Algoriphagus sp. Y33: one gene and its partner. The protein of the gene in region 1 interacts with the protein of each later gene in a pairwise test. Links are inferred from orthologs where the notes say so. Each region holds a gene or a part of one and is shown on either strand. Other genes may lie near its edges.

Region 1 (3,147 bases):
GTTCGAAGAAGAGTAATGTCTATATCGCCAATTGAGGAATGCCCGTCTTCGGTTGGCATCATATAACACCAAACCTACAGTCCCATACAATTTATCCACTTGGTAGGTGGCTCCCTCGAAGTCAAACTGATAATCCCCTCCCTGCATAGGTGCTAGATTACCCCATTCTTGGCCGAATCCTCCACCCACTGTGAGAAGGTTGAAAAGATTGATCCTTACACCTCCATTCCAGTTTGGGAACACCCAGTCCCCGCCCTTCATCTCCAGCCGATTTTCTTCAGAAATATCCAGAGGGCCTCCCTGCAAATTTTGATATCGATTGAACGAAGGGTACAAATCTACATTTTCAGAATAGAAGCTCGTGCCAAACTGCTGATAAGCACCTCCTCCCGACAGTTCCACGCTGAACATCTCCAAGACATTTCGGGTGATATTGCCCAATCCGGATTCACTTTTGGGATTTTTGGCTTTTTCGGAAATCCCAAAAATATCTTCCTGCTGTGCAAATGTCATTGTCAACACAAAACAAAGAATAACGGAAAGGGGTAGCTTTTTTAAATTCATACTTTTCTAAACGAATGTGTGGAACTCTTTGGTGTGAAATTAAAAAAAAATGCCTCCCGGTTGGGAGGCATCTCAATATTAGCTATAATATAATCTTATTTACCATCTGTAGGCTCGGATGTATCTTCTTTTTCAGCTTCTTGTTTTGCTTTCATTTCTGCAATCATAGTATCAAGTTTCTCTTTTACAGCTGGATCCTCTTTTGTAGCTGCCAATACTTTATTGTATGTCCCTGCTCCCAAAATCTCCTCGTCCATGATCAAGCCAGTTTTGTATTCTTTCAAAACACCCTGAAGAGACTCTTGAAACTCTTTTACTTCCACAAATGCAGCCTTTTCTTCTTCAGTAACTTCTGCTTCAGTCATTTTAGCATCGTCCCCCCAAGCAGCTTTGATCTCATTATATCGGCCACCACCTTGAAAAATTTCATTTTCCAAAATCATAGACTTTAATTCCTCTGTCTTTGAATTCACATAATTATCGAATGTCACCTCAACATTCGCATATTTAGCCAATTCCTCGTCGGTGACTTTCTCTTCATCTTGTGCGTAAGCAGCAAGCCCTAGGAACGCGAATAACGCTCCGAAAAGCAATACTTTTTTCATAATCCGGTTGGTTTTAATTTCTATTACAATTCTCAATAAAGCCCTCAAAACCCAAAAATTCAAGAAACATGTAAGGTTTTTAAGGTTTTTTATGATAAATGGTATGACCAAATAGTTACACCATCCCAATACCCTTTAGCAGGCGTATTGTTTGGACGGGTTCAGAAGAACTAAAAACAAAACTTCCTGCCACCAATACATCAGCGCCTGAGGCTATCAATTTAGGGCTATTCTGAAGATTTACTCCCCCATCTATTTCAATTTTTGTGTCGGCACCTTTCGCCAGAATCAAATCCTTCAGCCGGGAAACCTTGGAATATGTGTTTTCGATAAACTTCTGCCCTCCGAACCCAGGATTCACAGACATCACACACACCATATCAATATCCTGAATCACGTCGGACAACAGTTCTACAGGCGTATGGGGATTAATGGCCACTCCTGCTTTGACTCCAAGGTTGTGAATAGCCTGTAGCGTGCGATGCAGATGTGTACATGCTTCATAATGAACCGAGATGATTTCTGCGCCTGCATTTCTAAAAGCTTCCAAGTAATTATCAGGATTCACGATCATCAAATGTACGTCCAGGGGCTTTCTTGCGAAACGATGAATCGCTTCGGTCACAGGAATTCCAAAAGAAATATTAGGAACAAATACACCATCCATTATATCCACATGGATATAATCAGCTTCTGAGGAATTAAGCATTTCCACTTCGCTTTGGAGATTTGCAAAATCAGCAGCTAATATGGAAGGGGCAACTAATGGAGACATATGTAGGGAATAGGGAATTGATTATATGAAATCGAGCATGACGAAGAACGTCACATAACTTGTCCCGAACTTACTTCAGGGGAGGGATGATTATTTCCTGTGCGGGATTCTCCCGAGAATCGGGACAGGCTATCTGACCATACAAAATTAATTATAAACAGATGAAAAAACTAAATTAATACACACTCCCCAAATTCCTATTGTCTTATTAATTTGCTTTGTCTCACCAGTGAACTGTCTTGCATACGGATCAAGTAAAATCCAGGCTTCAAACCTTGTAAAAGAATCTGAAAAGGTTCTTTTACTGTGGCTCTGTTCAACCTTACGTTTTCAAGTATGCGTCCGTTGAAATCAAACAGGGAAAATTCAGCACTTAAGCTATTTCCGAAATGGATATTCAGCTCATCACCTACTATTGGATTCGGATAGACTTTCCAGGCCAAAGCTTCTTCATTTTCATCCACTCCAAGTATTTCTCCATACAGTGCATCAAAGAAATTTGGAATGCCATACCCCAACAAATTATCAGGTTCATCTGCCTGTGTCCCACTGTTCAATAAACTTTCGATCAGTTTGTCCTTCGTCCATTCGGGTTTGGCTTCCCATAATCCAGCGGCTAAAGCAGCTATCTGAGGAGCCGAAAAAGATGTGCCATTAGAGTAGCCTACCGAGCCATTTGACCTAATAAGTGCTGCACCGCTACCAAAAGCAGCCAAATCAGGCTTAATCCTTCCGTCTCCCGTGGGGCCACGGGAGCTAAAACCTGATACTGCCAATTCTCTAGTGACTGACCCTATTGCCAGAATCCCTTTCACATCCGAAGGCGAATTTAAAGTAGATTCTAAAGGCCCGGTATTCCCTACACTGTTTATTACCAGAATCCCTTTACTCGCTGCAATACTAGCTCCTTTAGCAATTATGGTGGTCTCCCCGTCCAAATCAGCCCTTGTGTAGTTCATCTCCGGATCATCAAAATCCCAGTAGCCCACCGAACTGTTAATAATATCTGTACCCAAGCTGTCGGCATATTCGGCGGCACGAACCCAATTGTATTCTTCCACCCGGTATTCAGTGGCTATCTCTTCGGTGATTGCAAGGATATAAGCTGCGTCAGGTGCCCCCGCGAGCATTTTACCCGGCTCATTGGATGCAATCAGCGAAAGCACATTAGTACCGTGTTGACTATCAGAATACACATTCTCA
Region 2 (3,153 bases), 3.0 Mb from region 1 along the record:
AGCTGAATAAAGTGCCGGATATGGATGGTTTGGAACTTTCCTCTACAGTTTGCACGCAGGAGCCATATTTTTATGGGGACGAAAACGCTTCTATTAAAGTTGCCTGTGTGGATTTTGGTATCAAAAAGAACATCCTTAGGAACTTGGCAGATCGTGGTGTGTATTGTAAAGTGTTTCCAGCCAAGGCTACATTAGCTGAAATGGAAGAATGGGCTCCCAACGCCTATTTTTTATCCAACGGTCCTGGGGACCCTGCTGTAATGGAATATGCTGTAAAAACTACCAAGGATATTTTAGAAACCGGTAAGCCCGTATTTGGTATTTGTCTTGGGCATCAGATACTAGCCGAGTCCTGCGGTATATCTACTTACAAAATGCATCATGGTCATCGAGGTTTGAATCATCCTATTAAAAATCTCCTGACAGGCAAAAGTGAAATTACCTCCCAGAATCATGGATTCAATATAAATCGTGAGGATACAGAACAAAACGCTGAGGTTGAAATCACCCATGTTCACCTGAATGATGGTACTGTTGCGGGAATCAGACTCAAAAACAAGCCGGCATTTTCAGTTCAATATCATCCGGAATCTTCTCCCGGCCCTCATGATTCCCGATACCTGTTTGACGATTTTATTTCTTTAATCAATAAAAATTAATACCCTTAAACCTTTTAAAACTATGACGTTGATTCAATCAATTCATGCAAGACAAATTCTCGATTCTAGAGGAAACCCAACAATTGAAGTAGATGTTTACACCGAAAATGGAGCTTTTGGACGTGCAGCTGTACCCAGCGGTGCTTCTACAGGCATCAATGAAGCTGTAGAGCTTCGTGACGGAGATAAAGGAGCATACATGGGCAAAGGCGTAATGAAGGCTGTTGCAAATGTAAATGACATCATTGCTTCTGAGCTGGTCGGCTTTGATGTATTTGAGCAAAACTCGATTGATCAGATTATGATTGATCTGGATGGTACACCCAATAAAGGTAAGCTAGGAGCTAATGCTATTCTTGGTGTTTCATTGGCAGTAGCCAAAGCTGCGGCAATGGAGTCAAATCAGCCGCTTTACAGATACATAGGGGGCGTGAATGCCAATACTCTTCCGGTACCAATGATGAATATCATCAACGGTGGTTCTCACTCTGATGCGCCTATCGCATTCCAAGAGTTTATGATCCGCCCTGTGGGTGCTCCTACTTTCTCAGAAGCAATGAGAATGGGAACGGAGATCTTCCATAACCTCAAGAAAATCCTTCATGACAAAGGGCTTAGTACTGCAGTAGGGGATGAAGGTGGATTCGCTCCGAATTTCTCCGGGGGTACAGAAGAAGCTCTTGGAAGTATTTTGGATGCTATCGCAAAAGCCGGCTACAAAGCAGGTGACGATGTAACTATCGCATTGGATTGTGCAGCCTCTGAGTTCTTTGTAGACGGAAAATATGACTATACAAAATTTGAAGGTGCTACAGGAGTAGCTAGAAGCAGAGAAGAGCAAGTAGCTTACTTGGCTGAACTTACTGAGAAATATCCTATCGATTCTATCGAGGATGGATGCGCAGAGGAAGATTGGGAAGGCTGGGCTATGCTTACCGCCAAAATCGGCGATAAGGTACAGTTAGTAGGCGATGATCTTTTTGTAACAAATGTGAAGTTCCTTAAGAGAGGAATTGAAGAAAAGTCTGCAAATTCTATCTTGATCAAAGTAAACCAAATTGGAACGTTGACAGAAACAATCAACGCTGTTAATCTTGCACACAAGGCAGGTTTCACGGCTGTTATGTCACACAGATCCGGCGAAACTGAAGATTCTACTATTGCTGATCTTGCTGTAGCACTGAACTGTGGACAGATTAAAACAGGTTCTGCTTCAAGATCTGACCGTATGGCTAAATACAATCAATTGCTTAGAATTGAAGAACAATTGGGAGACGCGGCTGTATTTAACGGTAAGTTTTAACAATAGGTAATTATAAATTAAAGAAACAGCTCGCCTCGGCGGGCTGTCTTTTTTTTTGCATCATTTTTGTACCTTGAGTTCTACTAATAGTCATGTGATATGAGCAAATATTTTAAGTACACTAAGAGTTTTTATTTTCTGGGGATAGTCTTTTTTCTCGCATGGATGATTTTTATTGATTCTAATAACATAGTTAATCAAGTAAAATTGAGTAGTAAACTTGGGCAGCTCGAAGATCAAAAAGAATTTTATCTTAATCGTAAGGAGAAAATCAAATCCGAACGCGAGGAATTGATGAGTAATCCTGAACTCTTGGAGAAGTTTGCACGTGAAAAGTACTTAATGAAGAAAAATACTGAAGACCTCTATGTCATTGTCAAAAAGTAAAAATCTCCTCTTATTTTTCTTGGCATTTGCCTTGTTTCAAACTTCTTCCTTTGCCCAGCGGGAGATTTACCCCGAAGATTCTATAGCATTCAAGGATCGTTTGTACTATGGAGGCAATTTCGGAATGCAGTTTGGAACGGTCACATTAATAGACTTTTCCCCATTAGTAGGGGTAATGATTACTCCGAAGTTTTCATCGGGAGTAGGGATCACTTATCAATATTTTAATGACAAAAGATTTATAGGTGGACAGACCTCCTCTTACGGGGGGCGTTTGTTCAGTAGATACAACGTGTTTCCCAATATTTTCCTTCATGCTGAATATGAGTCTATCAATTTTGATAATTTTAATAGACGCTCGGAGCAATTTGAGCGCATCTGGTCAAATGCCTTGTTTCTAGGAGGAGGCTATTTCGCTCCCTTTGGATCTAGAGGAGGGGCAAACTTTACCTTTCTTTATAATGTATTGCATGACAATCTTCGTTCGCCCTACGGTGAACCATACGTGATCCGTGTGGGTTTTGTGCTATAAATACATCTAACGCCTTTTTCATGGAGCCTTTTGTTTCGAAACTATACAAAGCACATCAGGATTGCTCAGCATGCCCATCCCCGAAAGCAATTCAGCAGTTTTTTGAAGATGTGCTTGGTTTGCTTTTTCCGGAATATACTGTCGAGAGAATAAACGATAAGTCTCAAATAGAGGCTTCTCTTGCAGATTTAAAGTCCAATCTTTCTTCAATCCTTGAGCGCAATCCACATTTGCATAACGGAGTTGGCTCAAAGATATCAGCTGTCTTTTTC

Evidence for each region.
Region 2: the proteins of rpe (region 1) and eno interact in binary tests that used the Escherichia coli proteins (3 or more experiments, as listed by UniProt). The link is inferred for Algoriphagus sp. Y33 from one-to-one orthologs.

The regions. Positions count from the first base shown.
Region 1 is NZ_CP061947.1:1,614,734-1,617,880, reverse strand. What follows is about bases 115-2,929. They hold rpe (ribulose-phosphate 3-epimerase), read right to left. Parts: upstream 1,945-2,929; coding sequence 1,285-1,944; downstream 115-1,284. Other genes in these bases: ID165_RS06495 (S8 family serine peptidase), read right to left, coding at 2,142-2,929; ID165_RS06505 (hypothetical protein), read right to left, coding at 660-1,169; ID165_RS06510 (hypothetical protein), read right to left, coding at 115-564. Also shown: more of ID165_RS06510, read right to left, coding at 1-114; more of ID165_RS06495, read right to left, coding at 2,930-3,147. UniProt on the Escherichia coli protein: Catalyzes the reversible epimerization of D-ribulose 5-phosphate to D-xylulose 5-phosphate.
Region 2 is NZ_CP061947.1:4,637,281-4,640,433, reverse strand. Bases 1-2,821 are described here. They hold eno (phosphopyruvate hydratase), read left to right. Parts: upstream 1-681; coding sequence 682-1,962; downstream 1,963-2,821. Other genes in these bases: ID165_RS18710 (hypothetical protein), read left to right, coding at 2,330-2,821; ID165_RS18715 (septum formation initiator family protein), read left to right, coding at 2,062-2,349; carA (glutamine-hydrolyzing carbamoyl-phosphate synthase small subunit), read left to right, coding at 1-659. In the rest of the region: more of ID165_RS18710, read left to right, coding at 2,822-2,881; ID165_RS18705 (serine O-acetyltransferase), read left to right, coding at 2,902-3,153. UniProt on the Escherichia coli protein: Catalyzes the reversible conversion of 2-phosphoglycerate (2-PG) into phosphoenolpyruvate (PEP). It is essential for the degradation of carbohydrates via glycolysis.